DNA from 3 places in the Mesorhizobium sp. M6A.T.Cr.TU.016.01.1.1 genome. Region 1 is predicted to be linked to each of the others. Evidence: riboswitches for the same ligand, from Rfam matches in the RefSeq annotation. Region 1 holds a riboswitch; each other region holds the start of a gene.
What was found. Region 1 has a riboswitch for thiamine pyrophosphate ahead of thiB (thiamine ABC transporter substrate binding subunit). Riboswitches for the same ligand answer to the same signal wherever they lie in the genome.
Positions count from the first base shown of each region.

Region 2: it holds a riboswitch for thiamine pyrophosphate, as region 1 does, so the genes downstream of both, EJ075_RS18085 (ABC transporter permease) here and thiB (thiamine ABC transporter substrate binding subunit) in region 1, are expected to answer to the same signal.
Region 3: it holds a riboswitch for thiamine pyrophosphate, as region 1 does, so the genes downstream of both, thiC (phosphomethylpyrimidine synthase ThiC) here and thiB (thiamine ABC transporter substrate binding subunit) in region 1, are expected to answer to the same signal.

Region 1 covers NZ_CP034452.1:2,628,183-2,635,956, reverse strand. Annotated here, with positions in the region: gene EJ075_RS12605 (M48 family metalloprotease) at 1-957, opposite strand, end outside; gene thiQ (thiamine ABC transporter ATP-binding protein) at 1,257-2,030, opposite strand; gene thiP (thiamine/thiamine pyrophosphate ABC transporter permease) at 2,027-3,646, opposite strand; gene thiB (thiamine ABC transporter substrate binding subunit) at 3,880-4,890, opposite strand; TPP riboswitch at 4,934-5,048, opposite strand; gene EJ075_RS12585 (thiamine diphosphokinase) at 5,151-5,795, shown strand; gene EJ075_RS12580 (ABC-F family ATP-binding cassette domain-containing protein) at 5,797-7,617, shown strand.
Region 2 covers NZ_CP034452.1:3,782,030-3,789,803, forward strand. Annotated here, with positions in the region: gene EJ075_RS18065 (ABC transporter ATP-binding protein) at 1-568, opposite strand, end outside; gene EJ075_RS18070 (LLM class flavin-dependent oxidoreductase) at 812-2,113, opposite strand; gene EJ075_RS18075 (ABC transporter substrate-binding protein) at 2,110-3,123, opposite strand; gene EJ075_RS18080 (ABC transporter ATP-binding protein) at 3,120-3,881, opposite strand; gene EJ075_RS18085 (ABC transporter permease) at 3,875-4,675, opposite strand; TPP riboswitch at 4,805-4,917, opposite strand; gene EJ075_RS18090 (sulfite exporter TauE/SafE family protein) at 5,343-6,119, shown strand; gene EJ075_RS18095 (superoxide dismutase family protein) at 6,268-6,777, shown strand; gene EJ075_RS33745 (hypothetical protein) at 6,917-7,171, shown strand; gene EJ075_RS18110 (adenylate/guanylate cyclase domain-containing protein) at 7,337-7,774, opposite strand, start outside.
Region 3 covers NZ_CP034452.1:3,233,310-3,241,083, forward strand. Annotated here, with positions in the region: gene EJ075_RS15580 (thiamine phosphate synthase) at 1-488, opposite strand, end outside; gene EJ075_RS15585 (thiazole synthase) at 485-1,258, opposite strand; gene thiS (sulfur carrier protein ThiS) at 1,260-1,457, opposite strand; gene thiO (glycine oxidase ThiO) at 1,426-2,427, opposite strand; gene thiC (phosphomethylpyrimidine synthase ThiC) at 2,424-4,259, opposite strand; TPP riboswitch at 4,363-4,479, opposite strand; partial or broken gene EJ075_RS15605 (aspartate 1-decarboxylase) at 4,597-4,853, opposite strand; gene EJ075_RS15610 (hypothetical protein) at 5,480-5,743, opposite strand.

The sequences.
Region 1 (7,774 bases):
GATCGCTATGTCGCCCGGCCCGGTTGCCGTCACCGCCGCGGCCGAGTTGTCGATGATGAAGCCGCCGGGCACCGAGAATGACACGCCGAGCCCCGGATGCAGGAAGGTTTCGCCACGCACATAGCCTTCCTCCGGCGTGTCGCCATAGAGCAGGCCGTCTATACCGGCGAGGAAGGGGTCACGGTCGCGCGTCCCGACGCCAGGCGCGCCGAACTGGCGGGCATGGCGCTGCGCCAGATCGATGCGCTGCGGCGTGTTGGGGTGCGTCGCCAGGAAGTCGAGGCTGGCGTCGGTGGCGCCGCTGATCGAGCGGAAATCGGTGTAGGCCGACATGGACTGCAGGAAGCGGCCGGCGGCAAAGGGATCGAAGCCCGCCTCGCCGATCGACTTGATGCCGATGCCGTCGGCCTCCAGCTCCTGATTGCGCGAGAACTGGGCAAGCCGCAGCTTGCCGCGGATCAGTGCCGCCTTGGCGGTCGGGCTGTCGCCGAGCACATCCGAGACGACCTTCGTAGCAAACCCCTCCTCGGCCTCAAGCTGCTGGCGCTGCAAGCCATGGTTGGCAGTGACGTGGCCCATCTCATGCGCGATCACCGCGGCGAGCTCGGCCGAATCGTTGGCCAGCGCCAACAGGCCGCGCGTGATGTAGAGATAGCCGCCCGGCAATGCGAAAGCGTTGACGTTGGGCGAATTGAGGATGGTGATGCGGTAGGTCTGGGTCGGGTTGGCCGACACCACGGTCAGGCGGCCGACGACCTTGGCGACCATGCGCTCGAGCTTGGGATCGGAATATTCACCGCCATAGGTGGCGAGGATACGCGGATGCTGCGCCTTCGCCATTTCGGCGAGCTTGCTGTTAGCGGCGACATTGTCGACCGTGATCGGTTTGCTGGAAGGCTGGAAGCCGGATTCCTGAACGTCCGGAGGCGTGAACATCTGGCAGCTTGCCAGCGCCATGGCAAAGCCGGCCAGCGCGAGGAAGCGCGCCAGCGGTTTCCTTCTCACTCTGTCGGTGCCGGTCGGCAGAACAGCTTCCTTTCGGGTCTCGGCACATGACCCCGAAAATCGGGCATCGATTTTCAGAAAGGATCATGCGCAAAAATCAAACTGCCACAGCGTCCTTCGCGCCCACGAGCACGCGCTGCACCGTAGTGGCAAATCACAGCCTGTGCCGGACCAGTATCGGAGGACCTAGCCACACTACTTTGACCAAGGCAAGCAAACGCCACGTCGCGTGAAGCCGGTTTGGCCGTAAATTATGTCCGCTTCCGGGCAACATCTCGTGATCCCTGGCCAAACGGACCTGCACCGAGATAGCGCCGGAAGGCTACCGGTCCAGCCTTGGTAAAAAAATCGGCGACAGTCCCCGTCGCGGCAACCGTGCCATTGTCCAGGAACACCAAGTCCTGGCTGATACGGTGGGCGTCTTCCGGCTGATGCGTGACGAACAGCACCGTCATGCGCCGCTCCGCATGGACGCCGGCTACCAGATCGAGCATGTCATCGCGCAAGGCCGGCCCGAGCGAGGCGAACGGCTCATCGAGCAAAAGCACCGGCCGGTCGCGCACCAGGACGCGGGCGAGCGCGACACGCTGCCGCTCGCCACCGGAGAGTTCGCGCGGCAGGCGCTGTTCCTTTCCGGCAAGGCCGACGCGCTTGACTGCCCCCGTGATTGCGACATGGTCGGCCTCGGTCAGCCTGAGTGACGGCGAGCGGCCGAGGCCGACATTTCGTTCGACCGAAAGGTGGGCAAAGAGATTATTTTCCTGGAACACCATCGACACGGGCCGCGCCGAAGGCGGTTTGGCGCCGACATCGGCGCCGCCGATCAGCACGCGGCCCGATCGCGGCGTCTCGAAGCCGGCCACCAGATTGAGCAGCGTCGACTTTCCCGAGCCGCTCGGCCCCATGATCGCGGTGATCTTCGAGGCGGCGAACTCGACATCGAACAAAAACGGCGCTTCACCATAGCTGAACGAAACCTTTTCCAGCCGCACGGCCGTGCCGTTTTCAGCGCTGTTGAGCATCATGATTTTTCTCCCCGCCCCAGCCAGTCCGCGGCCAGCACAAGCGCAAGACAGACCAGGCCGAGCAGCAGCGCTAGGCCTGCGGCATCCAACGTGCGGTAGCTGCCCATGCGCGCCAGCAAGAGATAAGGCAGTGTCTGTAGGGAATCGCTGCCGAACAGGGCGATGACGCCGAGATCGCCGAGCGACAGTGCCATGGCAAAGGCGAAACCGGTGGCGAGCGGCCGCCGCAGCGACGGCCAGTCAACCAGACGGAACCGGCTCCAGCCCGAGATGCCAAGCAGCAAACAGAGCCGCTCGTGGCGTTCGCTAGCCGCATCATAGCCGGGACGAATGGCGCGGATGGCAAACGGCATCGCCATCACCGCATTGACGGCGACGACCATGACAGGGGCGATGGCGAAGATGTCGCTGACGGTGCGCAGGAGCAGAAACCAGCCGGCGCCGATGACGATGGGCGGCACGACGAGAACGAAGCCGGCGCCGGTATCGGTGGCGTGTTCGAGCAGCGTCTTGGCGCCGACGCGACGGGGCAAGGTCAGCGCCCGTCGTGCCATGACGAGCGACAGCGACAGCCCCACCGAAAGCAGCGCCGCCAGCAAGGCGAGCATGGCGCTGGTCAGCGTCGCTTGCCGCACCGCGCTCTCGCCCGCCAGCCGGCCGAGATCGGCGCCAAGGCCCGACATCACCGTGGCCGCCATCGGCCCGGCGACGAACAGCAAAGCGACAACGATCAATGCGGCGTTCAGCACGGTCTCGGCGATGCCGGGCGAAAGATACCGGCGCGGCGCCACCGGCAGGTTGGCGTCGCCGACAGTGTTGGCGCCGAGCCGCATCAATGCCAGCACCACGACGAAGGTCAGCGCGATCTGCAACAGTGTCAGCGTCACCGCGCGGGCAGGATCGAAATCGAAACGCAGTGCCTGGTAGATGGCGACCTCCAGCGTCGTCGCGCGCGGCCCGCCGCCCAGCGTGAGCACGATGGTAAAGGACGTAATGCAGAGCATGAAGACAAGCCCGGCGACGCCCGGCAATGCCGCGCGCAACGTCGGCCATTCGATCAGCCGGAAGGCCGGTCTGGCGCCCATGCCGAGCTGGCTCGCCAGCCGCCACTGGTCGGCCGGCACTGTCCCCAGCGCTTCAAGGAACAGCCGCGTGGCCAGCGGCAGATTGAAGAAGACATGGGCGACGAGAATGCCGGACAGGCCGTATATGCCTGGCCAACCCTGACCGCCAATCGCGCTGAGCAGGCCGGCGAAATAGCCGGCACGGCCATAGAGGGCCAGAATGCCGAGCGCGGCGACGATGGCCGGCAGCGCCAGCGGCACGGCGAAGAGCTGCAGGATCAGGCCGCGGCCAAAGAACCACGGATGCCGCGACAGCGCCCGCGCAACGAGCAGCGCCGGCAGGACGGACAGCAGTGTCGACAGAAGCGCTTGCCATAAGGTGAAACGGACAACGCGGAAGAGATAGGGGTCGAAGGCCGACGCGGCGCCGGACGGGTCGCGGGCGCCTTCGACGATGAGCCCGGCGAACGCTCCACCGATCAAAAGTGCTATTGCCGCAAGCGCGAGAATGCCAGCTGTGACGCGGGAATCCGATGATGGCGCGCGTTGCACGCTAGACCACCAGATTCGAGATTCTTAGCGAGGATTGCGTTCCTTCGCGCCCCCCTCTGTCCTGCCGGACATCTCCCCCACGAGGGGGGAGATTGGCAGGTTCAGCGCTCCGCTCATTCCGGCAATGTCGGAGATTGGCGAAAGCCGGCATGATGGCCGATCTCCCCCCAAGTGGGGGAGATGTCCGGCAGGACAGAGGGGGGCGCCGTAGAGTGATCATCGTCAATCAGAAGCTACTTGCTCATCACCGCCAGCCATTCGTCGACCCAGGCCTTGCGGTTGGCGGCGACCTCTTCGGGGCTGAACAGCAAGGCCTTGGTCGGCTTGACGAGCTTGTCGAAGGCTGGGTTGAGCGGCTTGTCGGTCTTGCCGGCAGGAAACATCCAGTTGGTCTCGGGAATGACGTTCTGGAATTTCGGACCGGTCATGAAGGCCAGGAACTTTTCCGCCAGCGGGTTCTTCGCACCAGTCGTGGTGATGCCGGCAACCTCGATCTGCAGGTACTCGCCCTCCTCGAAGGACGCCGCCTGATAGCGTTCGGTGTTTTCGGCGACCATGTGATAGGCCGGCGACGTGGTGTAGGACAGCACCATCGGCGCCTCGCCCTTGGTGAACAGGCCATAGGCCTCGCTCCAGCCCGGCGTCACGGTGAGCACCTTTGCCCTGAGCTTGGCCCAGGCTTCCGGCGCCTTGTCGCCATAGACCGATCTCACCCACAACAGCAGGCCGAGACCGGGCGTCGAGGTGCGCGGATCCTGGATGACGATCTTCTCATCGGCATCGCCCTCGACCAATTCCTTCAGGCTCTTCGGCGGGGTCTTCAGCTTTTCGGTGTCGTAGACGACGGCGAAATAGCCATAGTCGAACGGCACAAAAATATCGTCGCTCCAGCCGCCCGGCACCTTGACGTCCGATACCGGGCCATGCGGCGAAAACAGGCCGGTAGCCTTGGCTTCCACCGTCAGATTGGTATCGAGGCCGAGCACGATGTCGGCCTTGGTCGCGGCCCCTTCCAATCTGACGCGATTGAGCAGCGCGACGCCGTCGGCGACCGCAACGAAATCGAGAGTGCAGCCGCATTCCGCCTCGAAGGCCTTCTTGACCGCGGGGCCTGGACCCCAGTCGGCGGTGAAGCTCTCATAGGTATAGACGGTGAGTTTCTCCTGCGCGGATGCTGGCCCGGTGCCGAGAACGGACGCGGCAAGCAGCATTGCCGAAACAAGAGAGTATGAAAACGTGCGCATCGGCGCCTCCTTCGTTCACATTGAAAGGAATTGAGGCGTCGGGCTGTCCGAAACGTCTAATCCCTCCGCCGGTACAAACCGGATCAGGTTCAGCGGGTTGGCATGGTTGCCTCTCAGCTGGTCCGCGAAGATCACGTCCAGCACCCCGTTAGAGCGTTTCGACACATAGGCCCGGCCGAAGTGCTGCGCAAGCTGAAGTTTGCAGGGCATCTGGAGCGCGGCCTTCCGTTTCGCAAGCAGGGCTGGTAAGGGCCACGCATATGAGCAAATTCACCATCCTGCTTGGCGGCGATCTTATCCGCACGCCGCTGGTCGACCGCCAGGTCGAAGGCTCCCGTGTCATCGCCGCCGACGCTGGCATCGGCCATGCCCGGACGCTGGAGCTGACGCCGGAACTCTGGGTCGGCGACTTCGATTCGGTGCCGGCGGACTTGCCGGACGATCTGGCCGCCGTGCCCCGCCAGGTGTTTCCGGCAGAAAAGGACAAGACCGACGGCGAGCTGGCTATCGCCGCTGCGCTCGAACGCGGCGCGACCGGGCTCGTGCTCGCCGGCGCGTTCGGCGGCAAGCGCACCGACCACGCCTTCCTGCACCTCGCGCTCAGCATCCGGCTGGCCGAGGCAGGCATAGAGGTGCTTTTGACCAGCGGCGCCCAGGAAGGCATCCCCTTGCTTCCCGGAAAGACCGGCTTCGACTACGCCGACAGCACGCTGTTTTCGATCCTCGGCTTCTCCGACCTTTCCGGCTTGACCGTTACCGGCGCCAAATGGCCGCTGAACCACGTCGAGGTCGCGTTCGGCTCATCGCTGACCATTTCCAACGAGGTCAAGGGCCGGCTCGAAATCGCGCTGGGCAGCGGCCGCGCGCTGTTGCTCGCCCATCCTTTTCCCCTACCTGAAAGCTGACATGGCGCCGCCACTTCTCAATCTCGACGGGATAAAGCTGACTTTTGGTGGCACGCCGCTGCTCGACGGGGCGGAACTGACAGCGTCGGCGGGCGACAAGATCGCTTTGGTCGGCCGCAACGGCTCGGGCAAGTCGACGTTGCTCAAGATCGCTGCGGGATTGATCGAGCCGCAGGACGGCGAGATGTTCCGCCAGCCTTCGGCGACAGTGCGCTACCTGCCGCAAATGCCAGACATGGATGGTTTCGCCAGCGTCCGCGCCTATGTCGAGGCGGGGCTTGGACCCGCCGATGACCCCTACCGCGCCACCTATCTGATGGAGCATCTCGGCCTGTCCGGCGAGGAACGACCGAACGATCTGTCCGGCGGCGAGGCGCGGCGCGCTGCCCTTGCCCGCGTCATGGCGCCGGAGCCCGACATTCTCCTCCTCGATGAGCCGACCAACCATCTCGACCTGTCGGTCATCGAGTGGCTGGAGGAGGAGCTTGCCCGCACCTCTTCGGCGCTGATTGTCATCTCGCACGACCGCCGCTTCCTCGAGCGCGTGTCACGCGCCACCGTCTGGCTCGACCGCGGCCAGACCCGCCGTCTCGACAAGGGTTTTGGCCATTTCGAGGAATGGCGCGACACGGTGCTGGAAGAAGAAGAGCGCGAGCAGCACAAGCTCGGCCGCCAGATCGTGCGCGAGGAGCACTGGCTGCGTTATGGCGTGACGGCGCGACGCAAGCGCAACATGCGCCGGCTCGGCGAGTTGCAGACCATGCGCCAGCGCTTTCGTGGCCATCGCGGCGCCGAGGGCGCGGCGACCATGGTGGCCAGCGACGCCGCCGAATCCGGCAAGCTGGTGATCGAGGCCAAGAACATCGAGAAGAGCTTTGGCGACCTCACCGTGGTCAAGGGCTTCTCGACCCGTATTCAGCGCGGCGACCGCGTCGGCTTGGTCGGGCCGAACGGCGCCGGCAAGACGACGCTCTTGAAGATGCTGACCGGCGAATTGAAACCGGACTCAGGCACGGTGCGGCTCGGCACCAATCTGGAGATCGCCACACTCGACCAGAAGCGCGAGGCGGTCGATCCGCAAGAGACACTGGCGCAATACCTCACCGACGGACGCGGCGAGAACCTTGTCATCAATGGCGAGCAGCGCCACGTCGTCTCCTACATGAAGGATTTCCTGTTCAAACCGGAACAGGCGCGCACGCCGGTGCGTGAGCTTTCGGGCGGCGAGCGAGCGCGGCTGTTGCTGGCCCGCGTGCTGGCACGGCCGGCAAACCTTCTGGTGCTCGACGAGCCGACCAACGATCTCGACATGGAGACGCTGGAACTGCTGCAGGAGCTGGTCGCCGGTTTTGCCGGCACCGTCATCCTGGTCAGCCACGACCGCGATTTCCTCGACCGCACCGTGACCAGCCTGATCGCGCCGGACGGCGGCGGCCGCTGGATCGAATATGCCGGCGGCTATTCCGACATGCTGGCGCAGCGCGGCGGCACCAGGCTGGACGACCGCAAGGCGCGGACGAAGGCCGAGACCAGCGAAGCGACGGCGGCAGCCAGGACCGAAGCAGCTGCGCCGAAGGGCCCGGCAAAGAAACTGTCGTTCAAGCAGAAATTCGCGCTGGAATCGCTGCCCAAGAAGATCGAGGCGGTGACCGCCTCGATCTCACGGCTGGAGGACAACATCGCCGACCCGGCCTATTACGAGCGCGATCCGGCCTCGTTCCAGAAGACCATCGCCGCCCTCGACAAGGAAAGAGCCACGCTGGCCGCGCTTGAGGAGGAATGGCTGGAACTTGAAATGTTAAGGGAAGAAATGGAGGGATGAGGAGCGTTCGGCCGCGGGCCGATCGATCGACAATTATTTGTAGATTGGAGCGACGAACGCCGAAGCCATAGCGGAGGGCTGGGCGCACGATCAGACGCCGTTTCGTCGTTGCTACGCCGGGCAAATGCGCATACATTATGCGCACACTGCGGAGGTC
Region 2 (7,774 bases), 1.2 Mb from region 1:
CGACCCGCCCGTAAAGCGCCTGCCAGTTGCGCGTCATGCGCGCGCCATAGCGGCTTGTCACCCAGGCGACCAGCGGCACAATTGCCGCTGTGATCAATGCAAGCTGCGGATTGACCAGGAACATCAGTGCGAAGGCGCCGAGGAAAGTCATGATCGCGATGAACAGGTCTTCCGGGCCATGATGGGCGACCTCGCCGATTTCCTCCAGGTCCTTGGTGACGCGGGCGATGAGGTGGCCGGTCTTGTGGTTGTCATAGAAGCGGAACGAGAGCTTCTGCAGGTGATCGAAGCTCTTCCGGCGCATCTCGGTCTCGATGTTGATGCCGAGCATATGACCCCAGTAAACCACGACCGCCATCAGTCCGGTGTTCAACACATAGATGGCAAGCAGGCCGGCCGACGCAGCAAGGATCAGCAGCAATTGCTGCGTCGGCAGCAGTTCGTCGACGAACACCTTGACTGCCATCGGGAACCCGAGTTCCAGCATGCCAGACAGAACCGCACAGCAGAAATCCAGGATGAACAGACCCTTCCAGGGGCGGTAGTAGGAGAAAAATCCACGAAGCATTGGGACGCTTTTTCTGTTCGAAGGTCTGGACTGCCAGGAGCATGGCTATGCGAGGGTGTCAATTCCGGCCTTCTCGAAAGGGCGGGACATAACGGTGGAAGCGGTCGACACCGGCGCATTGACCGAGCCGGATTGCGTGGGAGAATCGATGTGGCGATGGACGGTGATGACCTGTAGGCAAAGTAGCGCCTGATGGCTTACGGCGCTCTCATCGACGAACGGGATTGGGTTTGGATTCCAGACCTAGAGACTTGGAAGACCGTATCGCTCGCGAAGTGTGCGCTTACCGCCAGCGTCGAAAACGTCCGAATGCTCCAGCAAAGGCATCACACCGTCGATGAAGCTTTGCAGGTCGCCGGGCATGACGGGCGCCATGACGTTGAAACCGTCGGCCGCTCCGCCCTCGAACCATTGCTGCATCGTGTCGGCGATATCGCGGCCATCTCCAACGGCAAGCAGATGACCGCGGCCAGCTGCGAGGCGCATGAGCAACTGGCCCAGGGTCAGCCTGTCCCGCCTTGCGATTCCAACCAGCACGCCGACCCGGCTCTGGCTGGACTGGTTCGGCCGTGTGTTCAACGGGGGCGGTAGCGGCGCATCGAGATCGGCATTGGTTAAATCCTCGCCAAGGAATTCGCCGAGCTTGGCAAGTACGTGGTCGGTTACGGCAGAGCCGTTCAGTTCTGCCAGCCGCTCTTCGGCTGCTTGCCTGGTATGCGCGACGATCGGCACGATCCCCGGAAAGACCAGGATCGTGTCCGGATTGCGCCCTCTGTCGGCCGCTCGTGATTTGATGTCGCGATAGAAGTCCTGCGCTTCCGTCAGCGTCGCCTGGACGGTGAACACGATGTCGGCGTAACGGGCGGCGAAGGCGCGGCCAGCTTCCGACGAGCCGGCCTGCGCCAGGAGCGGCCGACCTTGGGGCGATCGCGGCACGTTGAGCGGGCCCGCGGTGCGCACGAACGGACCGGCGTGATCGACGGGCCGGACCTTGTCAGGATCGAAGTATCGCCCGGCGGCCTTGTCCGGCGTCCGCGCATCGGGAGCCCAACTTTGCCAGAGCGCTATGGCTGCGTCGACCACGTCGGCTGCGCGGGCATAGCGCTCGTCATGCTCCGGCATGGCGTCCAGTCCGAAGTTACGGGCCTCGAGCACGTTGGACGAGGTGACGATGTTCCAGCCCGCACGGCCTTTGCTGATGTGGTCGAGAGAGGCGAAGCGCCGGGCGAGGTGGAAAGGGTGATCGAAGCTGGTCGATGCAGTCCCGATCAGTCCGATCCTGCTGGTGACGGCAGCGATCGCCGATAGGATCAGCAGCGGATCCATCGCGTCGGAAAGATGCCGATCGGCGCCACCCTGCAAGGCCAGCACATCGCCGAGGAACAGAGCGTCGAAATCGGCAGCCTCCGCGCGCCGGGCGATATCGACCCAGTAGGCCAGGCTGGTCGAGGCAAGCGGGTCGCTTTCGGGCATGCGCCAACCGGCCTCGTGACTGCCGAGGCCGAAGATCACGGCATTGAGATGCATGAGCCGCGGCGGGCTCATTTTTGGTCGGCCAGATAGGCGTTGCTGTAATAGGCTGCGAAATCGGGTCGTTCGCTGACCGGGTTTCCATCGCCGTCGCGCAGGATTTCGGCCTTGAACAGGTAGTCGCCGATAGCCTCCATCTTTGCGGGATCGATCGTGCCGATCGCCCCGGCGGGGCTTTGCAGATAGTGGCCGTCGACCAGCGCCTTCAGTGATGCCTCGATCAACGGACGGTTGGTCAGCACGTCGCTGTTTGCTCCGATCAGCATATCAGCCGCTTCTTTCGGATGTTCGACGGCGAAGGCGTAGCCGCGCCTGGTCGCGGCGATGAACGCGGTTGCCGTGTCCTCGTTTTTCTCGAGGTAGGCGCGGCTCGAGCCAATGAAATTGGTGTGTTGGTCGGGCACGCCGAAATCCGCGTAGCGGAAGGCGCGCTGGGCCTTGCCGTCAAGCTCCGCTTTGATCCCCTCCCAAGTGTAGACTTCGAGCGTAAAATCGACTGCGCCATTGGCCAAGGCCTCATAGGCAGAGGTGCCCAGCGTCACCGTTTCGAATTTGCCCTCGCCTCCATCATGGCGGATGATGGTGCCGATCAGCGCATTCTCCCAGGCGCTGCCGAAACCGCCATAGGTCAGGCCGTCCAGGTCCCTGGGGGATTGTATATCGGCGCGGTCCGCATTGAAGGCCAGCCTGCCGGTTTCCGTCTGCATGATGGCGTAGGTAGCGACGAGGTCGGCGCCGGCCGTGCGTTGGGTGAACAATCCTATGGATCCCAGTATACCGAAATCGGCCACGCGGTTGGCGATCAGCGTACCGGCCGCAGTGTCGGTATAGGGCAGGATCTGCACGTCGAGCCCGGCCTCAGCGTAGAAGCCTTTCGCCCGGGCGACATAGAGTCCTACATGGTTTGTGTTCGGCGTCCAGTCGAGAGCGACGGTGACAGTCTGCTGGGCACAGACGGATGTGACGGGTCCGAGCCCGGTGATCAATGCGGCAGCGATGAAGAGGCGTCTTGAAAGCATGGTCATGTCCTTTGGGCGGGCTGTGGATCGAGAAGCGTATGAAGGATGTCGGCTTCGATGGCGCTGGCTTCCGGCGAGGCAAGATCCTTGCGCGGGCGCGGAAGAGGTATGGCGACTTCGCGCAGCACGCGGGCAGGGCGGCCGCTCAGCACATAGATGCGGTCGGACAGGAAGACCGCCTCGCGGACATCGTGGGTGATCAGCAGCACGGTCCAGCGGTGTCGGTCCCACATCGTCTGAAGCCAGCGCTGCATGCCGGTGCGCGTGAGGGCGTCGAGTGCGCCGAACGGTTCGTCGAGCAACAGCATGGCGCGGTTCTGAACGACGGTACGCAACAGCGCGGCGCGCTGGCGCATTCCGCCCGAAAGCTGCGCCGGATACTTTTGCTCGAAGCCCGCAAGGCCGAATTCGCCGTAGAGCGGCGCCACCTTGTCGCGCGCCGCCTTACGGGACATGCCCTGGACTTCCAGGCCGAGCGCGGTGTTGTCGATAACCGTGCGCCAGGGCATCAGGGCGTCGTGCTGCGGCATGAAGGCAAACGGTCGGCGCGCGTCGGCCAGTGGCCGCCCGTCGAAGTCGATGCCGCCGTCGTGGCCTTCGAGACCGCCCGTCAGCAACCTGAAGATCGTGGATTTGCCGGCTCCGGAGGGGCCGAGGATTGAAACGAATTCGCCCGGCTCGACATGCAGGGTGATGCCGGCAAGCACGTCGACATCGCCAATACTTTTGCTGATCTGGCGCAATTCCAGCCGCCTGTTCATGATTTTCGCGCGGCATCGAGCCGTTCCCATGGCATGGCGGCGCGCTGGATCAGCACCGTGGCGGCAAACAGGGCCAGCGTGAGCAACGCGCTGACCAGCACGGCCGCGAGCACGAGATCGGGCCGGAAATTGTTCTTGGCGTTGAGCATGTAGATACCGAGCCCTTTGGCCGCGCCGGCATATTCCGCGAAGATGGCGCCGACCACAGCATAGGTGATCGAGATGCGCAGCCCGGCGAAGAAATAGGGCAGCGAGGAGGGCAGGCGGGCCAGCAGGAAAATGCGCATGCGGGAAGCGCCCATCGAACTCAGAAGCGCCGAGATGTCCCGATCCGTCGATTCATAACCCTGCACCAGCGCGACCAGCATGGGAAAGAAGGTCACGAGCGCGACCAGCATGATCTTCGGCGTCAGCCCGAAGCCGAACCAAAGAACGACCAGGGGGGCAATCGCCACCAGCGGCAGGATCTGACTGATAATGAATACCGGGAACAGGGCGCGGCGCAGCGGCTTGAAGAAGTCGATCAGCACCGAAAGGATGAAGGCAACGGCCAGCGAGCAGGCGAAACCCGCCAATGTGGCGCTGATGGTCGGCACGGTGTTGTCGAACAGCGCCTGGCGCTGCTGGATGGCTTGGGCGAGGACTCGTGACGGCGCCGGCAGCGTAGTGGGCGAGATGCCCGAGATGCGCGCATAGAGCTCCCAAGCCAAAACCAGCGTGCCGACCGATAGCAAGGCCGGTCCGACCTTGGCGAACAAGGCTGCGATTCGCGGCGCAACGGAGAAAGACTGGGACATGCGAGACCTCCGGCGCGAAAGATCAGCGCGGGGTCGGGCCGTTGGCCGCGACCGTGAGGTCGATCGTGATATGGTCCTCGGGCGGGCCCACGAAATCGCCGGACATCGGAAAAAGAAAAATCTGTGCGCCAGAAAACATCGCCCGCCTCGCTCCGCTGGTATTATCCAGATCAGCTCTAGGGTTTACGGGCTTGCAGCCCATCTCTCAGCCCCGACGATACGGAGCACCCCTGTGGATGGCGGCAATTAAACAGATAAAGGGTGGAGCTGCAAGTATGCGTCACGACCCGTGAAACCCTAGGTCAGAGGCGGCTGCCTCAGCAGTGGTCGCTCAGGTCGTCTCGCTACCGCATGGCATCATCAAAGATAGCATCGCTTGAGCGATTGGCATGGTCTTTCGAGGACGGTAGATTAATGCGCGGCTTCAACTTAAGAGGGTGCTAAACCTGGCAACCTGTTCGAGATCGCTCTCAATATTTTGAGAGTCTACATGACTTTGAAGATATGAGGAAAGGCGTCGGTCGAGCGCACAGTTTCCCGTTCGTCGTCACCATTATCGATGCCAGGCGTTTAGTGAATTGTGGAAGCATGAAGACGCAATTGCATATGTTGCACGCGGCGGGTTCCTCTTCGCCAATTACGACCCGCGCTTTTATCGGAGAGCCAAATGCAAGAATTTCTTCTTTTTGCGTTCGTGGGGTTTGTAGCTCAAGCCGTGGACGGGGCTCTCGGCATGGCCTACGGCGTTGTTTCCTCGACAACACTACTGGGGTTTGGCGTGTCTCCTGCACACGCTTCGGCTTCAGTTCACGCTGCTGAGCTGTTTACCACTGCGGCCTCAGGTTCGGCTCACCTCTATCACCGCAACATTGACTGGAAGCTTTTCTGGCGGCTGATGCCATTTGGCGTGATCGGCGGCGTCCTCGGCGCTTTTGTGCTCACCTCGTTTGAAGGAGCCGTCATGAAGCCGTATGTGACCACATACCTTGCGCTGGTCGGAGCTTGGCTCCTGTTCCGTTCATTCCGGCGGATCCCAAGCAATCCGGTCCCGGCAGGCGTGGTACCTCCCCTTGGGCTTGGTGGTGGATTTCTCGATGCCGCAGGCGGTGGCGGGTGGGGACCCATAGTGACGACCGGGCTTCTCGGTTTTGGCGGGACGCCCCGCTACGTTATTGGCACGGTAAATGCCAGCGAGTTCCTCATCACGTTCTCGGTGTCTCTGACCTTCTTGTTTGCGTTACTAACGGGCCATTGGGAGGAGGCTGGGGGGCTGATGGAAAATCTAATCCCCGTTGCCGGCTTGATCCTTGGCGGCGTGGTCGCAGCGCCGATGGCCGGACTGGTAGTGAAAACAATCGTTGAAAAGACGCTTCTCAGGCTCATTGGTATTCTCATCATACTGCTGGCAGGTTGGCAAACCGCGGAACTCTTCGAATTGGTGTAAACCAACGTCGTGAAACTTCACTTATACACGGAGACTATCGAGTTCTACGCATCACCCGCTTCTCTGGCGGCCGTGCCGGAGACATTCCCAAATGGAACGAAGAGGCCCCGTTGTTGTTTGGGGTCCTTGTACAACCGGAGGCCAACTGATGAAAAATTTGCTTGCAACAACAGGATTGGCGCTGGCGGTCGCGATGCCTGCAGCGGCTCAGGACACCGCGACCGCGAAAGCCGAATTCGTCAACATGGCTGGCGAGAAGAACGGAACGGCCACGCTGACCGAGACAGCGCAGGGTGTGCTGATAGCGTTGGACGTAACAGGACTGCCGGCGGGTGAATGGGTCGCGTTCCATGTTCATGAAACCGGAAAGTGCGACCATCAGACCGGCCATGACTCGGCAGGTGGGCACTTCAATCCGACGAATGCCGAACATGGATATCTCACTGGAAAAGGCCCGCACGCGGGCGACATGCCAAATCAGCGGGTCGGCGCCGACGGCGTTTTGCGTGCCCAGGCTTTCAACAGCATGGTCAAACTGGACGGTGGAGAAACGGCAATACGAGGCAAGGCATTGATGATCCACGGCGGACAGGACGACTACAAAAGCCAGCCTGCCGGTGATGCCGGAAATCGTCAGGCCTGCGCCGTGATCGAATGAGAAACCCAGCGATGAGTAGAGATCCGTCCGACATATGATCTGACCGGCTCTTCAGCCTCGGCGGCCAAGTAGTGGTACATGGTTGGAGCCTCTAGCATGAGGACAAGCCAGACGATAAGCTCGTGCGCCTGCCGAGGAATTGACGACAGCCATCGCGCCGAAATTGGCCTTTATTTCGCGACTGCTGGATGATTGCATGAACGAAACTTCTCCTATGGGCTTGTCCTCCACGGGTCTTGCCCAGTCAGCCATTTCCGCCCGCGGCCTCGTCAAAACGTTCGGCAAGCTGCGCGCCGTCGATGGTATCGATCTCGATGTGCCGCGCGGCATGATTTTCGCCATCCTGGGCCCGAACGGCGCCGATCACCGCACCGGTTTTCGTGGCACCGGGTAAGATAATCGCGGCGCTGAACATCGCCGCCCCGGAAAACCGGGTGCCGGAAGAACGCATAAGCGAACTGGGCGACATGGTAGCCCAGGCCGCCCATCGGATTTCCGCCGCCCTTGGCTTTCGCTCGCCGGCTGCCAATGAGGTAGCGAGTTGAGCCGGTGCCAAACATCATACGACTTCCTCGGCAGATCGCGACGAGGCGTACATCTCCGGAACGGTGAAAATCGACACCTCGCCCTTGAAGCCTTGCAGTTCAAACACACCTGCCTGCACAACTGGCATTGATGCTCCCTGCGCAAATCCGGGACCAAGCACCAGAGGGATCCTCAGCTTTTTGGTCGTTGACTCGAGCCGTGCCGCGCGGTTCACCGGCGAGCCGATCGCGGTGTAATCGAAGCGCCGTTCGGAGCCGAAATTCCCTACGGAGCAGATGCCAGTCTCGATGGCGACGCCGATTTCGATGGAGGGATGCCCGCGCGCGGCGAAACCGGCATTTTCGCGCTTCACCCGTTCGATCAGGGCAAGCCCCGCCTCGAGCGCGCGCTCGCGATGATCTGGCTGATCAAGCGGCGCGTTCCAGAAGGCTAGCACGGCATCGCCCATGAA
Region 3 (7,774 bases), 610 kb from region 1:
AGGCGGTCGGGGTTGAGGCCGCCGATGGCGACCAATGGGATCGGCGCCACCCGCCGCTTCCACTCGCTGATCCGCTCTAGCCCTTGCGGTGCCCACTTCATTTTCTTCAAGATGGTGGGATAGATCGGACCGAGCGCGACATACTCGGGCTCGGCAAACATGGCCGTTTCCAGCTCGACATGATCATGCGTGCTCAATCCGAGCCTGACGCCGGCTGCCCGTATCCTCGAGAGGTCGGCCGTTTGCAAATCCTCCTGGCCGAGATGCACGAAATCGCAGCCTTCCTCGATTGCCAGGCGCCAATGATCATTGACGATGAGCTGGCTTTTGTGTTGGACACACAAGGCCTTCGACTTGCGGATCTCCGCGCGCAGCCCGGGTTCATCCATGGCTTTGATGCGAAGCTGAACCAGCTTGACGCCGAGCGGCGCCAACCTTTCGATCCAGGTGGCGCTGTCGACGATCAGGTAGAAGGGATCGAGCTTCATGAAAAAACCGCTCTGCCGAATGTCGGCGTCGACGGCACCGCGACCTCGCGCGGTTCGAGCATTCCGGAAAGAAAGGCTTCACGACCGGCTTCGACCGCCTTGCCGAATGCTCGCGCCATGCCCACCGGATCGGCCGCCTTGGCGACCGCCGTGTTCAGGAGCACGGCGTCAAAGCCCAGTTCCATGACGGTCGCCGCGTGCGACGGCCGTCCGAGCCCGGCATCCACGATCAGCGGGACGCCAGGGAAATGTCTGCGCATCGAGCGTAGCGCCATGATGTTGATCGGCCCGATGGCGGAACCGATTGGTGCGCACCACGGCATCAAGACCTTGCAGCCCGCCGCAAGCAGCCGCTCGGCGGCAACAAGGTCGTCGGTGGTATAGGGGAATACCGAAAAGCCGTCCTCGGAAAGAATGCGGGCGGCTTCAACCAGGCCGAACACGTCCGGTTGTAGAGTGTCGTGGTTGCCGATCACTTCGAGCTTGATCCAGCTCGTCCCAAACACTTCGCGCGCCATTTTCGCGGTTGTGACCGCTTCCTTGACGGAGTGGCAGCCTGCCGTGTTGGGAAGGACTCTCGTGCCAAGCGAGCGGATCAGCGACCAGAATTTTTCGCCGGCCCTACCGCCTGCCATCTCACGTCGCAAGGAGACGGTCACTACCGACGTGCCTGACGCCGTGATCGCATCGGCAAGGATGGCCGGCGAAGGATACTGAGCCGTGCCGAGAAGCAGGCGGGAGGGAAGTGTCGTCCCGAGAAGATCGAACATGCTAGCCTCCCTGCATGGGCGAGAGGATTTCGATCCGGTCACCGTCGCTCAATCGAAACTCCGCCCGGTTGGCCTTGTGCACGAGGTCGCTGTTGACGGCCGTTGCCAGCCAATCGCCCTCATAGTCGAGCGCGGCAAGTAGCTCCGCCAGCGTGGTGGCGGCAACCTCATGCGCTTCGCCGTTGACCATTAGTTTCATGGGCAAGCTCCTTGGTTCTGTTTTGACTGAAAACCAGGTCGGCAGCCTGGCGCGCCATGGCGGGGGCGAGGAGAAAGCCGTGACGATAGAGCCCGTTGATTGCTATGATCTCGCCGTTCGTTTCGACGCGCGGCAGGTTGTCGGGAAAGGCCGGACGGACGCCGACACCGGTTTCAACGATCTCGGCCTCGCTCAAGGCCGGATAGAGGGCATAGGCGGCACCCAGCAGCTCCATCATCGATCGCGCCGTGACCGGTCCTGTGGACTGGCTTTCGATCATCGTCGCGCCAACCATGAAACGGTGATCGGTACGCGGCACCACGTAGAGCGGAAAGCGCGGATGAAGCAGCCGGACCGGGCGTGACAGCGAAATGTCCGGCGTGCGCAGGATCAGCATCTCGCCGCGAACGCTGCGCAGCCCGTCGTCTTCTGCCGCCATCCCCGTGCAATCGATCTGACGATCGAAGCCGGAAACATGCCGGGCGTCGGTGCCGAAGTGGAATTCGACACCCATGGCTGCAAGCTTGTCATGAAGTGCCGCCATCGCCTGGCGCGGGTCGAGATGAGCCTCATCGGGGAAGAACAGTCCGCGCCGGAAGCGGCCGGCGAGATCGGGTTCCAAGAGTGCAATCTCGTCTTCATCGACACGCCGATGGCCGGACGTGCGGCTGGCGAACCGGTCAAGCTCGCCCGCATCCCGCGGTGCAGCAACAACCAGCGTTCCGGCCTGTGTCAACTGGCCGGACAGAACTGCATCCCACCAGCCGGCGGCATCGCGTCCGAGATCCAGCACTGGCTGCTCGGCGCTTTCACACTCGCACCATGGCGCCAGCATGCCGCCCGCGAACCACGATGCATTGCCGCCAAGGCCATGCCGGATCTCGGCGACTGTGACCGTCGCGCCGCGGGCGGTGAGTTCGAAGGCCGCGGTGAGGCCGGCAACGCCGGCCCCTTTGACCAGCACCCTCATGACGCTTCCGGCGCCTCTGGCATGACCCGTACGCCGGTCTCGTCTACCGGCAGGTAGAGATCGCCGCCATCGCGATATTTCGCCGCCATTGCCCCCATGCCCTCTTTCTGTGCCTCGGCGCGGATGTCGTGAGAAATACGCATGGAGCAGAATTTCGGCCCGCACATCGAGCAGAAATGTGCCATCTTGTGCGCCTGCTTGGGCAAGGTCTGGTCGTGGAAGGAGCGCGCGGTTTCGGGGTCGAGCGACAGGTTGAACTGGTCCTCCCAGCGGAACTCGAAGCGCGCGCGGGAAAGGGCATCATCCCTGACTTTCGCGGCCGGATGGCCCTTCGCCAGGTCGGCTGCATGGGCGGCGATCTTGTAGGTGATCACGCCAATCTTGACGTCGTTGCGATCGGGAAGGCCGAGATGCTCCTTCGGCGTGACGTAGCAGAGCATGGCGGTGCCAAACCAGCCGATCATGGCGGCGCCGATGCCCGAGGTGATGTGGTCATAGCCCGGGGCGATGTCGGTCGTCAGCGGTCCAAGCGTGTAGAAGGGCGCCTCGCCGCAGACGGCGAGCTGCTTTTCCATGTTCTCCTTGATCTTGTGCATCGGCACGTGGCCGGGGCCTTCGATCATTACCTGGCAATCCTTCGCCCAGGCGATCTGCGTCAGCTCGCCAAGCGTTTCCAGCTCGGCGAATTGTGCTGCGTCATTGGCGTCGGCGATCGAGCCGGGACGAAGACCGTCGCCGAGCGAAAAGGACACGTCATAGGCCCGGCAGATGTCGCAGATTTCGGCGAAGTGCTCGTAAAGGAAGCTTTCGCGGTGATGGTGCAGGCACCATTTGGCCATGATTGAGCCGCCGCGCGAGACAATGCCCGTGACCCGGTCGACGGTCAGCGGGATGTAATGCAGCCGCACACCGGCATGGATGGTGAAGTAGTCGACGCCTTGTTCGGCCTGCTCGATCAGCGTGTCTCGATAGACCTCCCAGCTCAGATCCTCGGCGATGCCGCCCACCTTCTCCAGCGCCTGGTAGAGCGGCACCGTGCCGATCGGCACCGGCGCATTGCGCACGATCCAGTCGCGGATGTTGTGGATGTTGCGGCCGGTCGACAGGTCCATCACCGTATCGGCGCCCCAGCGGATCGCCCAGACCATCTTTTCGACCTCTTCGGCCATCGAGGAGGTGACCGCCGAGTTACCGATATTGGCGTTGATCTTCACCAGGAAATTGCGGCCGATTATCATCGGTTCGCTCTCGGGATGATTGATGTTGGCGGGAATGATCGCGCGTCCGCGTGCCACCTCATCGCGCACGAACTCCGGCGTGACGAAATCGGGGATGGCCGCGCCTAAGGCTTCGCCGTCGCGCTGCAGCTTGCCGCGCGACATCTGACGGCCGAGGTTCTCGCGGATGGCGACGAACTCCATTTCGGGGGTGATGATGCCGGCGCGCGCATAGGCAAGTTGGGTCACCGCCTTGCCTGCCTTGGCCCTGAGTGGCCGGCTGCGAATGGGAAATTCCGGCGTCAGGCGCTCACCGGTCACAAATCCGTTGTCCTCCGGCCGCACGTGGCGGCCGTCATAGGCCTCGACATCGCCGCGCGCGGTGATCCATTCGTGGCGAAGCCGGGCAAGACCGTTTTCAATGCTGGTTTCGACAGCCGGGTCGGTATAGGGGCCGGACGGATCGTAGACGGTGACGGGCGGCTCGCCCGCTGTCGGATGGACGGAGATTTCGCGCACCGGCACCTTGATCTGCGGGTGGAGGATGCCGGATTTGTGGATCTTGCGTGAGGCGGGCAGCGGTCCCGTCGACACGGCTGGGGTGAGGGCATTCATCTTGAGGCTCCTTTGCTCATGCATTGGAGACCCAGTTCTGTGCCGGAAGGATGAAAAGACGCTTCTGTCGACCTGCCGAAACAGGACCTCGGGCATAAATTCCCGCAAAGCGCTTGCACCGTCCCTACGCCAGTATGAACTGGATCAGGTTCAACGGGTCACTGCGCCGCGAAAGCAAGCAGTATCTCAGCCCCTTGCCGGGACTCCCCTGGTGAATGCGTCAGGTTGGACGGGCCGACGCTATCTTGTCAAGCGCATTCGGGCGCCTTCGGCCGGTGGCGATGACCGGCGGCCTGTCAAAACCGGGCGGAGAGCTCGCGCATGCATCGGGGACAAGTCACGCCCCGGAGACCAGGGCTGGAATGGCCAAAGCCTCTTTCGCTTCGTGAAGGATGGAGAAACTGTATCGGCCATGTGCGTCGGATCGACCGAGTAGCTCAGGCGGTCACGGATGTGGTTATCCTGGTCGAAGGTGACGATTCGCGGCTTCAGCGAGGTGATTTGCACCTCGTCCAGGTAGATGGAGTTGCAGATAATGATCTGGTCGTCGGGCTGGCAGGTGCGGGCGGCCGCTCGATTCAGGATGCAGCATCGGCGGCGTTCCCGATACCAATGACATCTTGCGGGCAACTTATGCAATCACCGGCTTCGTAAAACCCGACGGCGGCGGCCGTGTCCTGGCGCTGAGGATGTGCCGCTGTTCCAGCAGAGAAATCGCGTGGGCCGCGGAGTTTTCGCTCTGCGAGGAAGAGTTGACGCAATCGTTTAGCTTGCTTGCAGATCGTACGACCGCCTTTGAAAGCAACTAAGCTATTGCATTGACATGTTGGTGCGGCGATCGATCGCTACATATCCGGCCGCCATTATCCGAGTATTGATCCGCCTGCTGTTGGCGTTGCCGTACATGGCAATCCCTGCGGGGTCGTTGGCGGCCGGGTCGGCCGTGCCCTCCAGTCTGAATTCCCCTGCCGAAAACTTCCCTGGCTTGGCTATGCATGCGGTAGATGAGATCGCCGCCTACCGCGACCTGGTCGAGGAAGGCATCGACGCGAAGAATATCGCCGCCCAGTTCGGACAGTCTGGTTATCGCCATGCGTCAGCGGCTCAGACTTGCGGTCTCGAGAGCGGCCTTGCGGGTCACCTCCCTTATGATTCAGATGTTGGAAGACGGCTTCTCGTTACCCAATAGAAATGGCGACTACGGAACGCGATCGCGGCCATCAGGAAACACCTGTCTTCGGCTCAACCTCGACATGGCGTCCGATCGACCGCAGATATACAGCTATCTCGTCCATGAGATGATCGCGTTGGCCGTAGATTTCAGCAATCCTACGCAGCTGTGGCTCGACGGCCCTCCGTTGCGCCGGCGTCAAATCAGCATCGCCAAAGACGTATCCCAAGTTGCCAATCGCGCAAATGTTGCAGCCGGCGTCCACAACTGCTTGCACGAATGCGGGAATGTCTTTTTCTTGCATGGTCTTCATGTCGAATCTCTCGTGAATGGCGTGCTCGCGCCCCCATGCTGCCTTTTCAGCGTGTCCTCTGGGCGGCGCAAGCCTTGAGCGTGATTGTGCCCGGGCAACCTCGACTATCCCGTCTGCCACGCTCTTTAGAGTCGGTGGGGTCTGGTGATCGCAGGCTGGGCCACTCAAAAGCCTGCAAGAAGAAAGTCATGGCGACCATTGCTCAAGATCGCAAGGGTGCGTGCAAGACCTTCCGTTGGCAGTCATGCACGCCCACTCAGAGAGAGTCCGGCCGCGGAAATTCTCCCTTATTCGTAAGAAAGCTCATTGAGCAACTGGGCATTGAGCAACTGGGTCTCACGTCGCGGGTCTCGTGTGCTTCACAGCCGAAAATAGGGTACCGCCGTGGCAATTCTCGAAAAGTGCAGGTTACCTCGTTCAGGACACGGCGGATTGCCTTCCGACGGCACCCTTGCTGCAACGTGCGACCTAACGAGACATATCTCGTTCGCGTTCCCTCGACCTGTCTTCGTATTGCTGCTTGCCCTGCGATTTCAGGCCCTCTGCTAGCTCCTCGGCCGCTCTTTGGCCTGCAATGTCACTATTCAAGATCATGTCCGGCATCCCTGGATGGTCATAACCGTAACGCGCATGCAGTTTCCTCAAGCGCAGCGCGTATCTGTCGATTAGTTTCGTCGTCCGGAACCCGAAGCCCTTATCCGGCCTGGTGTATCCATCATTCAACCGGTATACCGTTCCAAACTTTGGCGGACCATTTACCTCAGGCATGATCATCTCTCGTGACATTGTTTTTTGGCGGCGCCATCATCGCACGTGGCATTTTCTAAAAATCAAGACGTGTTAATTTGTAAAATCAGGGATGTGGCCGCGCCCGCTGCGAGGATTTGCAGGTAGCTCTTCAGCCCCAACACGATGTGTGAGGCGGCGATGGAAAAAGGCAACCGACTTTTAATTGGCGGTACTTACTTCGGAAGCGCTGCAATCGATCCTGAGGATACTATTGATCGCGAGCGCCTAATGCGTCCGCCGTTGGATCCAGGTGACCTCGCCGCTCGCTCCGCGTTCGGCGCCGGTCGCAGAAAGGTAATCGCGCAATTGCTGCACATGCGCCTCGCGGACCGTAGGCGTGGGATTCACGTCCGATTTCCAATTGATCGTGGCGTCGACCCGTCCTTTCATGATCGCGAAGGCATTGGCCCGTCCGGCGATATGCTTCGTCGCGAGCTCAGATTGCGATCTCGGGCACAAGGCGAGATCACAGTTCTGCGATCTGTGGTAACGCGAGCCCGCGAAGCGCCGCTGCGGCCTCTCTTTGGAATCTGGCCGAGATTCGTCGTCGTCTGAGATCAGTTGATCGAGCAGTTCGCGCGCGCGGGACGCGCTTGCGTCTAGTCTCTCCCGCGAGCTCGCCCGTGAGAAGCTCCTCCATCAGCTTGTGAAGGATGACGCTCCGACGCGCTCCGGCACCGACCACCTCCGGATGCTCAACGTGGCTCTCTGACGTCACGACAACATCGAGAGGGTCGCCCAGCCGATCAGCGTCGTGCTAACTGGGCCGGCGCCAGACGACCGGTGGGGCACTTTCCTCAATGCACCGCTGTTCGGCGGCAAACATGTCGGAAGACTGCTCGTTAGGCCGGGAGGCCAGCGGCTGCGTTTCCCGACGCGCAAAGGACGAAGCTCCAGCTCGGGAATTTCATACTGACGCAGATCGATAGAGCTGAACCAGGAGTCTTTTGACGCCTGAGGGTGTGGGGGACAATCAGAATATCTCGCACCCGTATGCAGGCCACATACCAGGTACGCTCACGCTGATTGGCATCTCGCCGGTTCACCGCCATTGCCTCAAGATGGCGGCCCCGCGACACGCTGTGTGGGGTTTGTCAGGTCCGCGCCACAGGCTTGGTAAGCCGATGTGTTGTTTGCCGTCGGCTAAAGAGCTGAACAGCAAGCATAAACTTCTGTCGCCGGCTCGATCCGTCAGATTGGAACGAGATTTGCACCCTTGAGGGTGAGACGACGGCAGCAGCC